DNA from 4 places in the Paeniglutamicibacter kerguelensis genome. Region 1 is predicted to be linked to each of the others. Evidence: riboswitches for the same ligand, from Rfam matches in the RefSeq annotation. Region 1 holds a riboswitch; each other region holds the start of a gene.

Region 1 (3,808 bases):
GTACACTGGTGGCATGGATCCAAAGGAACGGAATTCCACCGAAGAAACAACCATCACCATGACCTCCTCGATGCTTAAGGCCATGGCGAATCCGCTGCGCCGCCGCATTGTCTCGACGCTCTCGGCGATGGACTCCGCACGCGCCACCGATTTGGCCGAACGACTGGATATCCCGGCCAATTCCCTGAGTTTCCACCTCCGGGTGCTGGCCTCGGCAGGGATCGTCGAAGAGGCTCCGGAGCTGGCGCGCGACCGGCGAGATCGAGTCTGGCGAGCGGTGCGGGGGCGATTCAGCGTTGGAAGCCCGGAGGCACCCAGCGCGGCCGATGATGCCCTCGTATTGAAGTCGTATGTGGGGCAGCAGGGCCAGGAGCTGGTGCGCCAACTTCAAGCGGTCTTGGACTGGGGCAATGCGTATGCAACCGGGAGTGAGCCGGATATGCGGGGAGTACTTGACCTTTCAAACCTGATGCTCAATGCCGATGAGGTGAAGGTCCTTGAGAACCGGATCATGGACGTCGTTGGAGAAATCAAGCGGGAAAGCCTGCGAAACTCCGCCGATGGGAGCGACCGCAGGTTGTGGCACCTCACCACCATGATGGCCCGCGAGGATCTTCCGGGGCTTACCGGGGCATAAAAAACCCTCGGGTGTTCACCACAAACGGTGAACACCCGAGGGCAAAGCCAAACGGCCTAGGCCAGAAGCTGGCGCTTGGAGGAAATGACGCCGGTGTTGAATCCGGCCAGGCGCAGGCCGCCGTGGAAGCGGGCGTGCTCGATCTTCACGCAGCGGTCCATGACCACGTCCAGGCCGTTGGCCTCGGCCTTGGCCGCGACTTCCTCGTGCCAGGAACCGAGCTGCAGCCACAGGGTCTTCGCGCCGACGGCGATCGACTCGTCAAGCACACCGGGCAGGTCGTCGTGCTTGCGGAAGACCTCGACCATGTCCGGGGTCTCCGGCAGGTCGGCGAGCGACTTGTAGACGGGCTGGCCCAGGATCTCGTCGAGCACCGGGTTCACGAAATAGACCTTGTACTTGGAGCTCGACAGCAGGTAGGTCGCGACGAAGTAGGAGGCGCGCGAGGGCTTGTTGGAAGCTCCGACGATCGCAATCGACTTCGTGTTCCGCAGGATGTCCAGGCGTTCGGCGGCGTTCGGGCCGACCCAGGTGCGGATATCGGTGGCGGTCATTACTTGGCTCCCGTCGTGGCTGCGGCGCGTGCTGCTTCGATGGAGCATGCGGCCCCGTCGTAGACTTCCTCGGCCGGTGCGTTCAGCACCTGCTGCGAGGCGGTCAAGGCCTGGTCCAGGTCCCAGAGGATGTCTTCGAGGTCCTCGAGTCCCACGGAGAAACGGATCAGGTCCTCCGGTACACCCGCCGCGACCAGCTGGTCAGCGGTGAGCTGCTGGTGGGTGGTGGAGGCCGGGTGCAGCACCAGGGTGCGCACATCGCCGATGTTGGCCAGGTGGCTGGCAAGCTGCAGCGCTTCGATGAAGGCAGTGCCCGCGGCGCGGCCGCCGTTGATGCCGAAGCTGAAGACCGAGCCGACACCCAGCGGCAGCAGTTCCTTGGCGCGCTCGTGGTGCGGGTGGGACGGCAGGCCGGCGTAGTTCACGTAGGAAATGCGCGGGTCGTTTTCCAGCCATTCGGCCACGGCCTTGGCGTTGGAAAGGTGCGAATCCATGCGCTGCGGCAGTGTCTCGACGCCCTGCAGGAGCTGGAACGCGGACTGCGCCGGAAGCGCCGGTCCGATGTCACGCAACTGTTCGCTGCGCAGCTTGGTCAGGAAGCCGTACTCGCCGAAGTTGTCCCACCAGGAGACGTTGCCGTAGGACGCGACGGGTTCGGTCATCGACGGGAACCTGCCGTTGCCCCAGTTGAAGGTGCCGGCTTCCACGACGACGCCGCCGAGGGTGGTGCCGTGCCCGCCGAGGAACTTGGTGGCCGAGTGGATCACGATGTCGGCGCCGTGCTCGATGGGGCGCAGCAGGTACGGGGGAGTCAGCGTGGAGTCCACGACCAGCGGCAGGCCGGCGGCGTGGGCGACCTCGGCCAGGCCCTTGAGGTCGGCGATGTCGCCCGAGGGGTTGGCCACGACCTCGGTGTAGACGGCCTTGGTGTTCTCGCGGATGGCCGCGGCGAATTCGGCCGGATCGGTGGAGTCGACGAACGTCGTCTCGACACCGAAGCGGCGCAGGGTCACGTCGAGCTGGGTGATGGTTCCGCCGTAGAGCTTGGAGGACGCAACAATGTGGTCGCCCGCGCCGGCCAGAGCCGCGAAGGTGATGAACTCGGCTGCCATGCCGGAGCCGGTGGCGACGGCGCCGATGCCGCCCTCGAGCGAGGCGATGCGTTCCTCGAAGGCCGCAACGGTCGGGTTGCCGATGCGCGAGTAGATGTTGCCGTACTTCTGCAGGGCAAAGAGGTTCGCGGCATCGTCGGAGTCCTTGAAGACAAATGACGTGGTCTGGTAGATCGGCACGGCACGGGAACCGTGCTCGGCATCCGGGGTGCCGCCGGCATGCAGTGCGCGCGTGCGGAATCCAAATTGATGTTCGGCCATGAGGGTGGCTGACTCCTTGCGTATGTGGCAACGGCCATCCGGGGTGCGGACGGCCCCCGCCTGTGGGGCTTGGGGTGGTGCTTCTCCCGGGTCAATGCGGCGCTGGGCGCCCCGGGACGGGGCCCGCATGGGGTCCCCTCAGGGGTTCAGCACCGAAGATTGCTTACGCGCTCTCCATCGTTTCTGGCGGTAGCACCTTGTCCACCGGAGTGTGGAAGGTTGCTGCGGCGTCATGGAACCAGATCTCTCGGCCGCTCGGGATGGGGTTTTGCTCCATTGTGGCAAGAAATCGCCCGACAGCCAAAGAATGTGAGCTTAGGTTGCGTATGTTGAGACGAAAATCGAAGAATCTGCACCGCCTCCATGGCCGGGATTTTGCCGGGCTAGGCTTGTGGGCATGAGTGCAACGTTGGTTTTGGTCCGTCACGGGGAAACAGCCTGGAATGCCGAAGGCCGTCTTCAGGGCCAAACGGACATTCCGTTGAACGATGCGGGGCGCGAACAGGCCCATGCTGCCGGCCAGGAATTGGACGGCTCGTGTTGGGATGTCCTTGCGTCGTCGACGCTTGGCCGCGCAGTTGAAACCGCGGAACTCATCGGGCAAAACCTGGGCCTGGCCCTGACCGAAAAAATGGACGGGCTCCGGGAGCGCCACTACGGAAACGCCGAGGGCCGCGTGGTCTACGACCTGCCGCGCGAGGAAATCGACATCTTGCTGCGCTCGGCCGAGCCCGAGGAAGCCGTGGCCGCACGCGGCATCCGGGCACTCTGCGAGCTGCTGGAGCGTCACGAGGGCAAGCGCATCGTCGTGGTGGCCCATGGAACCCTGATCAGGCTGACCCTCGACGCACTGGTTCCGGGACGCAAGACACCCATCATGCGCAACGGGCAGATGCTCGAGGTCGACACCGCCTTGCTGCGGCGCCATGCCGCCGCCCCCACGCACTAGCGCAACCTCCACGCCCGGCCGCACGATGGTGGGATGAGCGAAACCTTCTTTGGGGACCCCGGGTTCTATGCACGCCGGGCCAAGGCCTATGACGCCATGCTTGGTTCCCCGACCTACAACAGGGTCTTCTGGGGGACCCGCCCCGACCAATACGCTGCCTTCGCCGCGCGGGCCCTCGGTGCGGGCGATGGCCCGCTGCTCGAGGTGGCGGTGGGGACGGCCAGGGCCACGGCGCTTTTGCATGTTGCCGGCCGGCGCTCCACGACGCTGGTGGACCTGAGCGCGCCGATGCTTG
Region 2 (3,808 bases), on a different contig from region 1:
GGTGAATTCCCTGGCCGTGGCCGGGGACGAGGCATGCATCGAGCTTGTGGTTGAGGCGGGGCAGTGGCTGGGACTGGGCCTGGCCAACCTGGCCGCGGTGCTGGACCCGGGCCTCATGGTCATCGGCGGGGGTCTGGGAGCGGCCTCTCCGTTGCTGCTTGAAACGGCCGAACAGACCTACCGCAGCTCGCTCAGCGGCCGCGGCTACAGGCCCTTTGCCCGGGTGGTCGGCGCGGAGCTGGGCCCGGACGCCGGCTTGATCGGCGCGGCGGACCTGGCCCGGAACGCGCTGGGATAGCCGAACGATGCAACAAGCGAACGATCGAACGGCCAAACAAGAAGGTGGCCGGCAGCCTCGTGTGAACGGGAGCCGCCGGCCACTCCATGGTTGGGCCGACGCCCGGAGCGACGGGGGTCAGGCGACCGTGCCGCCGAAGAGCAGGCCGAGCGCGTAGGTGATGCCCGCCGCGCTCAGGCCGATGGCCAGCTGGCGCAGGCCGCGCTTGGTCGGGGAGGCGCCGGAGAGCAACCCGACGACCCCGCCGGTGGCGAGCAGCGCGATGCCGACCAGCAGGGCGGAGAGCAGGATGGCGGGGGTGCCGCTCATGCCGAAGATGAACGGCAGGATCGGGATGACGGCGCCGGAGGCGAAGAAGCAGAAGGACGACGACGCGGCTCCCACGGCCGAACCGATTTCCTCGTGTTCGATCTCCTGGGCTTCTTCGTCGCGTTCGGGCCACAGGGACAGCGTGGGGTTGCAATCGCAGGAATACAGGCCCATGCGTTCGGCAGCGCGGTGCGCGGCGTCCTCGTCGCTCATGCCGCGGGCCTTGTAGACCAGCACCAGCTCGTTGGCGTCGAGATCGAGGTCCGGGGCTGCGGAAAGGGTGATCTGCGTGGGCTTGGAAGCGGAGAGCAGCTCGCGCTGGGAACGCACGGAGACGAACTCGCCGGCGGCCATGGACAGGGCGCCCGCCAGCAGGCCGGCAATGCCGGAGAAGAGCACAAAGGAGCTGGCCACGCCGGTGGCGCCGATGCCCATGACCAGGGCGAGGTTTGAGACCAGGCCGTCGTTGGCCCCGAACACCGCGGCGCGGAAGTTGCCCGAGAGCCTGTTGCGCCCGCGGGTTGCCAGGCCGCGCACGACCTCCTCGTGGACAAGCTCGTCGGCGGCCATTTGGCGGGTGGCATCGGTGTCGGCCGCGTAGGGGGAGTCGCCCTCGGCGCGCTGGGCCAGCGCCAGCACAAACACGGAACCGAAGTGGCGGGCCAGGAAACGCAACACCGTGCGGCGCAGCGAGGGGCGGGCGGCCTTCGCCGCATGGTCGCCCAGCAGGTTGCGCCAGTGTTCCTCGTGGCGGGTTTCTGCGTCGGCCAGGCCCAGCAGGATGGCGCGTTCCTCGCCCGTGCGCTTGTTGGCCAGTTCGCGGTAGACGGCGCCCTCGGCGATTTCATCGGCCAGGTAGTGGCGCCAGCGTTTGATTTGGGCGGGAGTGGGGGTTGGCGCTTGTGGCGTCATGTCTCGTCCTCGGTTGGTTTCCATGGCGGTGGGGCCATGCGATGGGGAGGAACAAGCAATGTTTTTGGGTGCGTTGAACCTCGGGCCACCGTAGGTGGGCCGAAGGTCTCGTTCGCCTTGGCGCAAATCCATCGGATTTCCGCAAGGTGGTTTGCCGGGCCGCAACTTTGCGGCCAGTATGTCGACGCACCGCCGCCACCACGAATGGTGAACTCGGAACTACTCCCCTTCAGCGAACCACTTTAGCCGTCGGACGCGCTTCGGAGAATTCGACGAGGCTAAAAATGCGCGTCCGGCCTGCGGTGTTTCCCGTGACCGGGGTGCGGACCAGCAAACTCGACGACGCCGGGTCCCAACGCGGGACCTCAACCGAGTCGGCCAGGGCCCGGGCGACGGAGGGTGCGTCGTTGACTTGGAAACTGCGCCAGGAACCGTGCAGGTTCAATTCGATGACGGCGCGGTGCAGGTCAAAGAGGGGCAGAACGGGGACGGATTGTTCCATGGCGGCAGCGGCCGGCCTTTCACTAGCTCTTGCCGCCGCCTTGTGGCGCCGGCCGCTTCTTCATCCGAACCACCCATGAACCTGGGGTTGGTGCGCGGCCAGTCGGAGCTTGGCGCCGCATCTCGTGAAGCTGGTCACCACACTATCGCGAGTCGGCCGCCAGCTGGATCTTTTGGTGCAAATCAGACCATGCCCTCGCGTCATAATCGGGCAAGTTGGGGGAAATGCGACGGTCCCCGGCGCTTCCGTCAATGAGCTCGCGCACGATGTCGATGTGCCCGGCGTGGCGGGCGGTCTCCACGTTCATGTGGATGAGCAGCCGTCCGATGGTGGTGTCCCGTTTCTCCGGCGCCCACCATGCGACCGTTGCCGGGGCATCGAGCGGCAACGCCTCGATGTTCCGGTTGGCCGAGGCGATGGCGCTGCGGTAATAGTCGAGGATGTCGGCGCTGGGGATGTCCGCGGGGACCCACATGTCGTACTCGGGATCGTCGCTCTGGTTCAATGCAATGAAGCGCGGCTGCTCGACGGTTTGTCCAAGGCATTCCACAAAGTACCCGAGTTCCACGCTGGCCAGGTGCTGGATGAGGCCCAGGATGTTGGTTCCGCTGGGCACCAGGGGGCGTGTCAGGTCGTAGTCGTCCAGCCCCTCGGCCTTCCACAGCACCGCCTCGCGGGAAGCGTTGAGGTATGTGAGCAAATGATTTTTCTGATCGTCCATGGGCTACAGCCTAGGAGTGGGAATGCCCTGCTGGCTAGGGATGCAAGCCCTCTGCACACGAAAGGGTCCCGTCGGACAAGCATCCTTGGATGCATGTCCGACGGGACCCTTTCGTGTGCCCGGTTGGGCTACTTGGTGATCGGCTCTGCTTCGATGCCCTCGACGTCGACCTCGCCGGCGACGCGGGAGTTCCAGTTTGTGATGATGGCGGGCTCGGTGGGCCGAGTGGAGAGCGAAACCGCAACGTAAACGATGACCGAGGCGATCAGGCCGTAGTAGATCGGTTCGTTGGCGTAGATTCCGGCAAAGCGCTCGGTCGCCTGGATTTCCAGGACGATCATGGTGCCCAGAGTGACGACGGTTCCGGCCGCCATCGACGCTGCCGCGCCGATGCCGTTGCCGCGCTTCCACATCAGCCCGCCGATGATTGCCACCAGCAGGCCGCCGACGAGGATGTCGTAGGCGATGGTGAGGGCGGCGACCACGTCGGAGACCATGATGGCCAGGGCGATGGCCACGATGCCCAGGATCAGTACCCAGATGCGGTTGGCGCGCACGTCGTGCTCGGGGTTCTCGTTCGAGTTGACCCGGATTTCCTTGCCGAACCAGCCGGCGACAAACGGGGTGACGTCGGTGCGTGCGACGGTTGCCGCGGCGATCAGTGCGCCCGATGCGGTGGACATCATGGCGGCTACTGCCGCTGCCAGCACCAGGCCGCCGACGGCCACCGGGAGAAGCTGGGTTGCAACCTCGGCGTAGACGACGTCCTTGCCGAGGTTGGCGACGTCGATTTCCGGCAGCGCAACGCGTGCGGCCAGGCCGATGATGGCGCCTGCAGCGCCGTAGAGCACGCAGTAGATGCCAGCGGTGGTGCCGCCCCAGCGGGCAACCTTCGGGGTCTTCGCGGTGAACACGCGCTGCCAGATGTCCTGGCCGATCAGCAGGCCCAGGGTGTAGACCACGAAGTAGGTGATGATGGTCTGGACGCCGATGCCGTCCCAGGTGAAGAACTCGGCGCCGACGCGTTCACGGATGCCGCCCATGCCGCCCGCGGCGTTCAGGGCGA
Region 3 (3,808 bases), on a different contig from region 1:
GAACTCCACGGCCCATTCCAGCACCCGGGCCCCGCCCATGGAACCGCCGAGCACCGTGTGCCAGACCTTGATGCCCAGGGCATCGGCCAGGCGCGCCTCGAGGCGCACGGAGTCCTTGATGGTGGTGAAGGGGAAACGCGAGCCCCACGGCTTGCCGTCCGGGTCCAGGCTGGCCGGTCCGGTGGATCCCGAGCAGCCGCCGACCATGTTTGCCGAGACCACAAAGTAGCGGTCGGTGTCCACGGTCTTTCCCGGGCCCACAAAGCCGTCCCACCAGCCGGGCTCCGTTGAGAGGCCGCGTGCAACGTGCGAGTCCCCGGTCAGCGCGTGGGCGATATAAACCGCGTTGGACGCGTCTTCGTTGAGCGTCCCCCAGGTTTCAAAGCCCAGCACCACGTCCGGAAGCACGCCGCCGGTTTCAAAGGTGTATTCACCCGTGCGGAGGTGCCGAAGGATCCCGTCCGGGGCATAGTCCAACGTCTGGGCGGTTTCGGCGTCGTAAAGCACCACGTCAGTCTCCACGCTCAACGAGTTACACCCTGCAGTTCAACCTCGGCCAGCGAGGCGACTGCCTCAAAGCCGGCCCGGAGGTCGGCAATGATGTCGGCAACGTTTTCAATGCCCACGCTCAGGCGCACCAGCCCCGGGGAAACACCGGCCGCGACCCGCTCGGCCTCGGTGAGCTGCGCGTGGGTGGTGGAGGCCGGGTGGACCACCAGCGAGCGGACGTCGCCAAGGTTTGCCACGTGGGAGTGCAGCTTCAGCGCGTCAACGAAACCTTGGCCGGCCTCGAGGCCGCCGGAGATTTCGAAAGCAACAATCGCCCCGATGCCCTTCGGGCCGTACTTGCGGCCGCGCTCGAACCACGGGCTCGACTCGATGCCGGCGTAGTTGACCGACTCGACCTGCGGCTGCGCCTCAAGCCAGTTGGCGACCTCCACGGCGTTGGAGACGTGGCGTTCGATGCGCAGCGACAGCGTTTCCAGGCCCTGGGCGATCAGGAACGCATTGAACGGGGAAACGGCCGAGCCCAGGTCGCGCAGCAGCTGGACGCGGGCCTTGAGGATGTAGGCAAGGTTGGCGCCGAGGATGCCGTCGACACCCAGGTCGCGGCCGAAGACCAGGCCGTTGTAGGACTCGTCCGGGGTGTTGAAGCCCGGGAACTTTTCCGGGTCGGCGGCGAAGTCGAAGTTGCCCGAGTCCACGATGACGCCGGCGATGGCCGTGCCGTGGCCGCCGAGGTACTTGGTGGCCGAGTGGATCACGATGTCCGCACCCCATTCGATGGGACGCACCAGGTACGGGGTGGCAAGTGTGTTGTCGACGATCAGCGGGACGCCGGCCTCGTGGGCGATGGCCGAGATCGATTCGATGTCCAGGACGTCCTGGCGGGGGTTGGATACGACCTCGCCGAAGAGTGCCTTGGTGTTCGGCTTGATCGCGGCGCGCCAACCCTCGAGGTCGTCGGGATCGGCAACAAAAGTGACCTCGATGCCCAGCTTGCGCAGCGTGTGCTTGAACAGGTTCTGCGTTCCGCCATACAGGCTGGGGCTTGCCACGATGTGGTCCCCGGCCTCGGCGAGGTTGAGGACCGCGAAGGTCGTGGCGGCCTGGCCCGAGGCCAGCAGCAGTGCACCGACGCCTCCCTCGAGGCTGGCGATGCGCTGCTCCACTGCGTCTTGGGTGGGGTTACCGATGCGCGTGTAGATCGGTTCCAGTTCCTGGAGCGCGAAGCGTGCGGCCGCGCTTTCCGCGGTCGGGAACACAAAGGCAGTGGTTTGGTAGATCGGCAGGGCCCGCGCGCCGGTGGTGGCGTCGGGCTCCTGGCCCACGTGGATCTGACGAGTTTCGAATGACCAGTCGTTTGACATCGTTCTCCCCTTCAAAGGAATCAAGGGGTATGCCCGTAACAGACACCTGTGGCGTCGTATGTTACGTAGGGGGCATGCCCGCGCTTGTCCTGCATCCTTGTGACGCAGGGCCTGGTCTTCACCCGGGGCACCCCACCGCGGTGGAGGGTTGCCGTCCAGCAAGCCGGGGCTTGTTGCTGGAACTCATGACCTTGTAAATCAGTCTGGCGCACGGAATTGCGGGCGCGCAAGATCATCTCAAAATATGACAATGCCGAAAAAGCGGAGCGGCGCCCCGATCTCGACCATGAAACCACCAGCCAAACTCAAGTTAGGCAATCCTAAGTCGAGAGCTAGATCACATCGTGCCATGATGGGGGCATGATGAGGTTGGACCATGTAACTTACGCTTGTGGACCCGACGGCCTCGCGGCAACTGCCGCTCGGATCGGCGCGGCCCTTGGACTCGAATCTGTAAAGGGCGGTATACACCCACGATTTGGCACCCGCAATGTCATCTTCCCGTTGCTGAATGACCAGTACCTCGAAGTTGTCGAGGTACTGAACCACCCGTCATCGGACAAGGCACCGTTCGGCCAGGCCGTTCGCGCCCGTTCCGAACTTGGTGGCGGCTGGATGGGCTGGTGCGTTGCGGTTGATGACCTGGCACCGGTCGAGGCACGCCTGGGCCGTGGCTCGGTGCCGGGAAACCGGAAGTTCCCCGATGGACAGGAACTGACCTGGCGCCAGATCGGCATCAACGGTTTGATCGCCGATCCGCAGGTCCCCTACATGCTGCGTTGGGATGACGGGACAGAAAACCTGCACCCGTCGAAGGCCCTGACGCCCGTCGGCAAGATTTCGTCGATCAGCATCGCCGGATCGAGCGAACGCGTCGCAGACTGGCTCGGACAGCCCGAGCAGTTGCCCGTCGGCGAAGTCAAGGTCGACTGGCAGGCACCCAACGGGACGCCGGGAATCCTTTCGGTGACCTTCGAAACCCCCAAGGGTTCCATCACGCTCTAGATGATTGATTCCAAGGGGTGACAGCGCAGGCAAGGGTGTCCAGACTCGAATTACTACCCGTATCGACCTTGGACGGTTCCGATGGACAACGACCTGGACACCCTTGCAACAGCACTGTACGCCTCGACGGACGACTTTTTGAAGGCCAATCCGCAGTTGCTTCCGTGGCGTCCGGCGGTCGGTTTGCAGCCGAGGATCACCGACGCGGAACTGGTCACCGTGTCCGTGCTCCAGGCCTTGCTGGGCTTCACCTCGGAACGCCGCTGGCTTCGCCATGCGAGGGCTGACCTCTGCGAATGGTTCCCACACCTGCCCGAGCAATCCGGCTACAACAAGCGCCTGCGGCACTTGGGAGAAACCCTCCAAGCCGTGATTGCCTACCTGGGCCGGGACACCGGCCTGTGGGCCGATGGCATCTGGGTGGCCGACTCCACCCCCGTCGAATGCGGGCGCTCCCGCGAGACGGCGCACCGCTCCGAGCTGGCGGGGTTCGCCGAATACGGGTACTGCGCCTCGCATTCACGCTGGTTCTGGGGCCTGCGCCTGCACCTGTTGTGCACGCTGTCCGGGCTGCCGGTGGGTTTCGCGTTGACCGGCGCGAAGGCCGACGAACGCGAAACCCTGCTGGGGATCCTGGACTCCATGCCCGCCGGGATCGGGGCCGGGCAAGTGATCCTGGCGGACAAGAACTACTACGGCAGGATCTTTGAACAGGACCTGGCCGAGGCCGGCATCGTCCTGGTGCGGCCCACCCGGCAGGGCGAGCGGCGACGACCGGGCAAGGAATTCCTGAAGCCATTGAGACAGGTCATCGAGTCAATCAACGACACACTCAAGGGCCAGCTGGACCTCGAATCACAAGGCGGGAGAACCATTGCCGGGGTCACCGTGCGGGTCCTGCAGCGGATCCTTGCCCTGACCGTGGTGATCTG
Region 4 (3,808 bases), on a different contig from region 1:
ACGTCTCCTGCGACGAGGGCATGGGTTTCGAATGGGCCAAGCCGACGAGGTTTGCCGACCCCATGTTCACCGTGGGAAAGAACATCAACTACTACGCGGTCGACCACAGCCCGTCCTACTTGTGGAACTCGGCAAGCTGGGAAATCAGCGAAGCATTGTTGCCGTTCGTCGAAGACGTGCTGGGCGGCCCCGGCGCATGGCAGGCAAACAACACGGTGGCCAAGGCTATCGAGATCTTCGACGGCGTCATCCAGAACCCCGCGATCCTCGAGTTCCAGCACCGGGCAAAGGCCTACCCGCACCTTGGTGTTGCCGGCTAGCCGAATGAACATGTGGAAGCCGCCGCACGCTGGTGCATGCGGCGGCTTCCACAAATGACTCGGATGGCGGGATCAGGCGATGATCTCGGCACCCTTCCACAGGCGCTTGGTGGCCAGTGCGGCGCCGGCACCCAGCGCTTCGAGCTTGGCCATGGCGATCTGCGGGTGGACGCGGCCGCCCAGGCCGCAGTCGGTGGACGCGATCACGTTCTCGCGGCCGACCAGGTTCGCGAAGCGCTCGATGCGGTCGGCGACCAGCTCCGGGTGCTCGACCACGTTCGTGGCGTGCGAGACGACGCCGGGTATCAGGATCTTTCCCTCGGGCAGCGCGCGGTCCTCCCAGATGCGCCATTCGTGCTCGTGGCGCACGTTGCCGGCCTCGAAAGAGACCATGCCGGCGTTGATGCGCAGCACCGGGTCGAGGATGTCGGCGAATGGGATGTCCGTGGTGTGCGGGCCGTGCCAGGAACCCCAGCACACGTGCAGCCGGATCCGCTCGGCCGGGAGCCCGCGCAGCGCGTGGTTGGTTGCCTCCACGCGCAGCTCGAGGAACTTCAGGTAGTCCTCGAGGCTCGGCTCCGGGTTGACCTGGTCCCAGGACTCGGCCAACGACGGGTCGTCGATCTGCAGGACCAGCCCGGCATCGAGGATCGCCTTGTACTCCTCGCGCATGGCATCCGCGGCGGCAAAGAGGTATTCCTCGTCGCTGGTGTAGAAGTCGTTGGCCAACCGCGCGCAGGAAGCGGGGGAAAGCGCCGCGAGGAAGCCCTCCTCGGTGCCCGTCGCCGCCATGGCGGTTTTCAGGTTCTTGATGTCCGATGCCACCAGGTCGTGCCCGGTGTAGGTCAGCGGTGCGACGACCTTTGGCTGCGTGGTGGCCTTGCGGTGGGCCAGGATGCCGGAGGTCGGATCCGCGTACGCCTCGGCGAAGGCCTCTCGATCGCGGCGGTCCGGGAACGAGGTGAGCACAACGTTGCCGGGGGTGGAGCGCTTGACCGCGGTCTCGGCCCAGCGGTCGACGGTGGTTTCCTCCAGCCCGCCGAGGCGGGCGAAGGAATAGTTCCACCAGGCGCCGAAATCGACGGCGGAGGACATGGTGTGCCCGAATTCGCCGTCGTTGGGGATGTCGATGCCCAGCTTGCGCTGCTTGGCGACGATGCCGGTGACCGATGCCTCGAGGAGTTCGTGGAATTCGGGGGTGATTCCGCCGCGTTGCTTGGCCTCGTTGGCGGCCAGCAGCTCATCGGTTCGCGGCAACGAGCCGGCGTGGGTGGTACGGATATGGCTGTTGTTGGAGGACATGGGTGATTGCCTACTTTCCATCGAACCTGGCAGTAGCACCGTTACCGTTTCAGAAGCCTCGTCGGCGGGTTAGGTTGCTGCGGCTTCATCGATCCAGGTCTCTCGGCCGCTCCGGATGGTTACGTATCAATACCTATCACGGAACTGTTTTCTGCCGTCCTTCGGCGCATTAGTGTGACGTGGGCCAAGCCTTGATCCACGGACGTGCCTTCGGCCCCGTGCCCGAACCTCGCCGGAAGCTAGTTGCCGGGGCGGGGGAGGAACCGGTATCGATGCTCTTGCCCGCCTTCTGCCAGGCGGTGACGGACACGGTTCCCCCGTCGATGATGTCCAGGTCGACCGTCGCCTTCTGGCGCAGGGTTCCCGCGTACGGGGCCAACAACATGCTGCCCACGCGGGTATCGCCCGCAGCCGCCATCGCATTCCATCCCATGAAAGCTTCTGCGCTCTCCCCTGGGGCGAGCATGACCCGGGTGATGCCCGGGTCGTCGGTCATGAACGAGCCGCCGTGGACCACCAGGACATCGATCACCCACCCGTCGACGTTGTCGAAAGAGACATCGGGGTAGGACTCCAGCACGCAGGGTTTTGACCCGTTGTTGGTCAAGCTGAATCCCATGCCGCGGTGGCCGGTCGCGGCATCGGGTTCCGATAGGGAAATGGTGGCGTCCTTGCCGTCGCACCAGTTTTTTCCAGCGGGCTGCGTGGCATATGACACGCTTGGCGAACCAATGGGATCAGGTTCCGGGGAAGCAGGCGGGGCGACTGTCGGCGGTTCGACGGCGCCCTGGGCCGTGGTTTCCCGTTGGGCCTGTGGGATGGCGATAACCAAGGCGCCGGCCGCGAGCACGGCCGGAACTGCGACAAGAAGTCTCGGCACGCTGAACGAGGTACGTTGCCGGCTACCGGGTTGCCGTTGTTTGGCGATGAAGGCACCGGCCAACACCGGAACCCACCCCCAGAAGATTCCCCAGTATCCTGCCGACAACAGATCCGATTCCACGCCCTGGAAAAGCCACGCCAGACGTGGCGGCGGCCAAGTCGCAATGATTTCCCCTGCTGACGAAAGCACTGTCGTGGCGAAGGAGGCAATGACAACGCACATCCACGTCGCGAAGAACCTGAGTCGCCGTTGCGCGGGATTCAGGGCATCCAGCGGGCCGATGAACAACAAGGCGCCGGCCGTGAAGAGCATCAGCGTGAGCGTCGAAAGCACGGGAATGAATACGGGCCAGATGTCCGCTGTGCGCCACGTGGCAAGCGCTATCGTCTCCGGGAACAGCAGCTGCACGAAGGGCACCGGGAGGAACGTTGGGCGTGTAATCAGCCAGCCATTGAGCAAGCCGCTCAGTAGCCAGCCAAGCCCCGCGAATCCAGCGATCCACGCGCTGCCGGCAGTCAGGCCTTTGTAGTTGCTCATGCTGGAAAGCCTAACTGACCTGCAAATGTCCTTGGATTCGGGACCTTTTCGGGGTGATGGAATTGCTGGACCTGCATAATGGAGCCCACGGGGGTACATCCTGTCCCGCGCACCGATTCAGTTCGAGGAGTACATTTTGAGCACGCTCTTTTCGGAGAGTTTCCTTGACCGCCCCCGGCGTGAGCTCAGCCCCGGCGCCGTTTGGGTACCCGACTGGCTCACCCTGGCTGAACAACGCTGGCTTGTGGATAGGTTCCATGAGTGGGGGCGGGGGCCCGTGCCGCCACGCGCCGCCAAGATAGGGTCAGGTGAAATGTCGGTCCAGACGGTATGCCTGGGCTGGCATTGGCAGCCGTACGCCTATTCCCGTGAAGCAACCGACGTCAACGGCAACCGGGTGCTCGAGTTCCCCGATTGGATGGTCAGGCTGGGTCGCAAAGCGATCCTTGAAGCGACAAATGACCCCTTGGCCGCGGCGAACTACACGCCCGACACAGCCTTGGTGAACTACTACTCGGATGATTCCAAAATGGGAATGCACCAAGACCGGGACGAGCAGTCGACCCAGCCGGTGGTCTCGATCTCCATCGGGGACACCTGCCAATTCAGATTCGGCAACACCCTCAACCGAAACAAGCCATACGAAGACATCGCGTTGGCGTCAGGGGACCTGTTTGTCTTCGGAGGTCCGGCGCGACTGGCCTACCACGGAGTCACAAAGATCCTGCCAGGCACCGCGCCCGCGGAATGCGGCCTGGCTTCGGGC

What was found. Region 1 has a riboswitch for S-adenosylmethionine ahead of JOF47_RS20935 (O-acetylhomoserine aminocarboxypropyltransferase/cysteine synthase family protein). Riboswitches for the same ligand answer to the same signal wherever they lie in the genome.
Region 2: another riboswitch for S-adenosylmethionine. It lies ahead of JOF47_RS00595 (hypothetical protein); the one in region 1 lies ahead of JOF47_RS20935 (O-acetylhomoserine aminocarboxypropyltransferase/cysteine synthase family protein).
Region 3: another riboswitch for S-adenosylmethionine. It lies ahead of JOF47_RS02805 (bifunctional o-acetylhomoserine/o-acetylserine sulfhydrylase); the one in region 1 lies ahead of JOF47_RS20935 (O-acetylhomoserine aminocarboxypropyltransferase/cysteine synthase family protein).
Region 4: another riboswitch for S-adenosylmethionine. It lies ahead of JOF47_RS14815 (cobalamin-independent methionine synthase II family protein); the one in region 1 lies ahead of JOF47_RS20935 (O-acetylhomoserine aminocarboxypropyltransferase/cysteine synthase family protein).

The regions. Positions count from the first base shown of each region.
Region 1 covers NZ_JAGIOF010000004.1:349,852-353,659, reverse strand. The annotation lists gene JOF47_RS20945 (ArsR/SmtB family transcription factor) at 14-637, shown strand; gene JOF47_RS20940 (CoA-binding protein) at 694-1,191, opposite strand; gene JOF47_RS20935 (O-acetylhomoserine aminocarboxypropyltransferase/cysteine synthase family protein) at 1,191-2,564, opposite strand; SAM riboswitch class I at 2,736-2,831, opposite strand; gene JOF47_RS20930 (histidine phosphatase family protein) at 2,962-3,513, shown strand; gene JOF47_RS20925 (class I SAM-dependent methyltransferase) at 3,547-3,808, shown strand, end outside.
Region 2 covers NZ_JAGIOF010000001.1:134,868-138,675, forward strand. The annotation lists gene JOF47_RS00585 (ROK family protein) at 1-298, shown strand, start outside; gene JOF47_RS00590 (VIT1/CCC1 transporter family protein) at 416-1,519, opposite strand; gene JOF47_RS00595 (hypothetical protein) at 1,749-2,021, opposite strand; SAM riboswitch class IV at 2,042-2,151, opposite strand; gene JOF47_RS00600 (DinB family protein) at 2,164-2,742, opposite strand; gene JOF47_RS00605 (sodium:solute symporter family protein) at 2,871-3,808, opposite strand, start outside.
Region 3 covers NZ_JAGIOF010000001.1:627,942-631,749, reverse strand. The annotation lists gene metX (homoserine O-acetyltransferase MetX) at 1-522, opposite strand, end outside; gene JOF47_RS02805 (bifunctional o-acetylhomoserine/o-acetylserine sulfhydrylase) at 525-1,871, opposite strand; SAM riboswitch class IV at 1,947-2,062, opposite strand; gene JOF47_RS02800 (VOC family protein) at 2,232-2,876, shown strand; gene JOF47_RS02795 (IS982 family transposase) at 2,958-3,808, shown strand, end outside.
Region 4 covers NZ_JAGIOF010000001.1:3,241,191-3,244,998, reverse strand. The annotation lists gene JOF47_RS14820 (N(5)-(carboxyethyl)ornithine synthase) at 1-320, shown strand, start outside; gene JOF47_RS14815 (cobalamin-independent methionine synthase II family protein) at 393-1,622, opposite strand; SAM riboswitch class I at 1,637-1,744, opposite strand; gene JOF47_RS14810 (DUF4232 domain-containing protein) at 1,792-3,042, opposite strand; gene JOF47_RS14805 (alpha-ketoglutarate-dependent dioxygenase AlkB family protein) at 3,179-3,808, shown strand, end outside.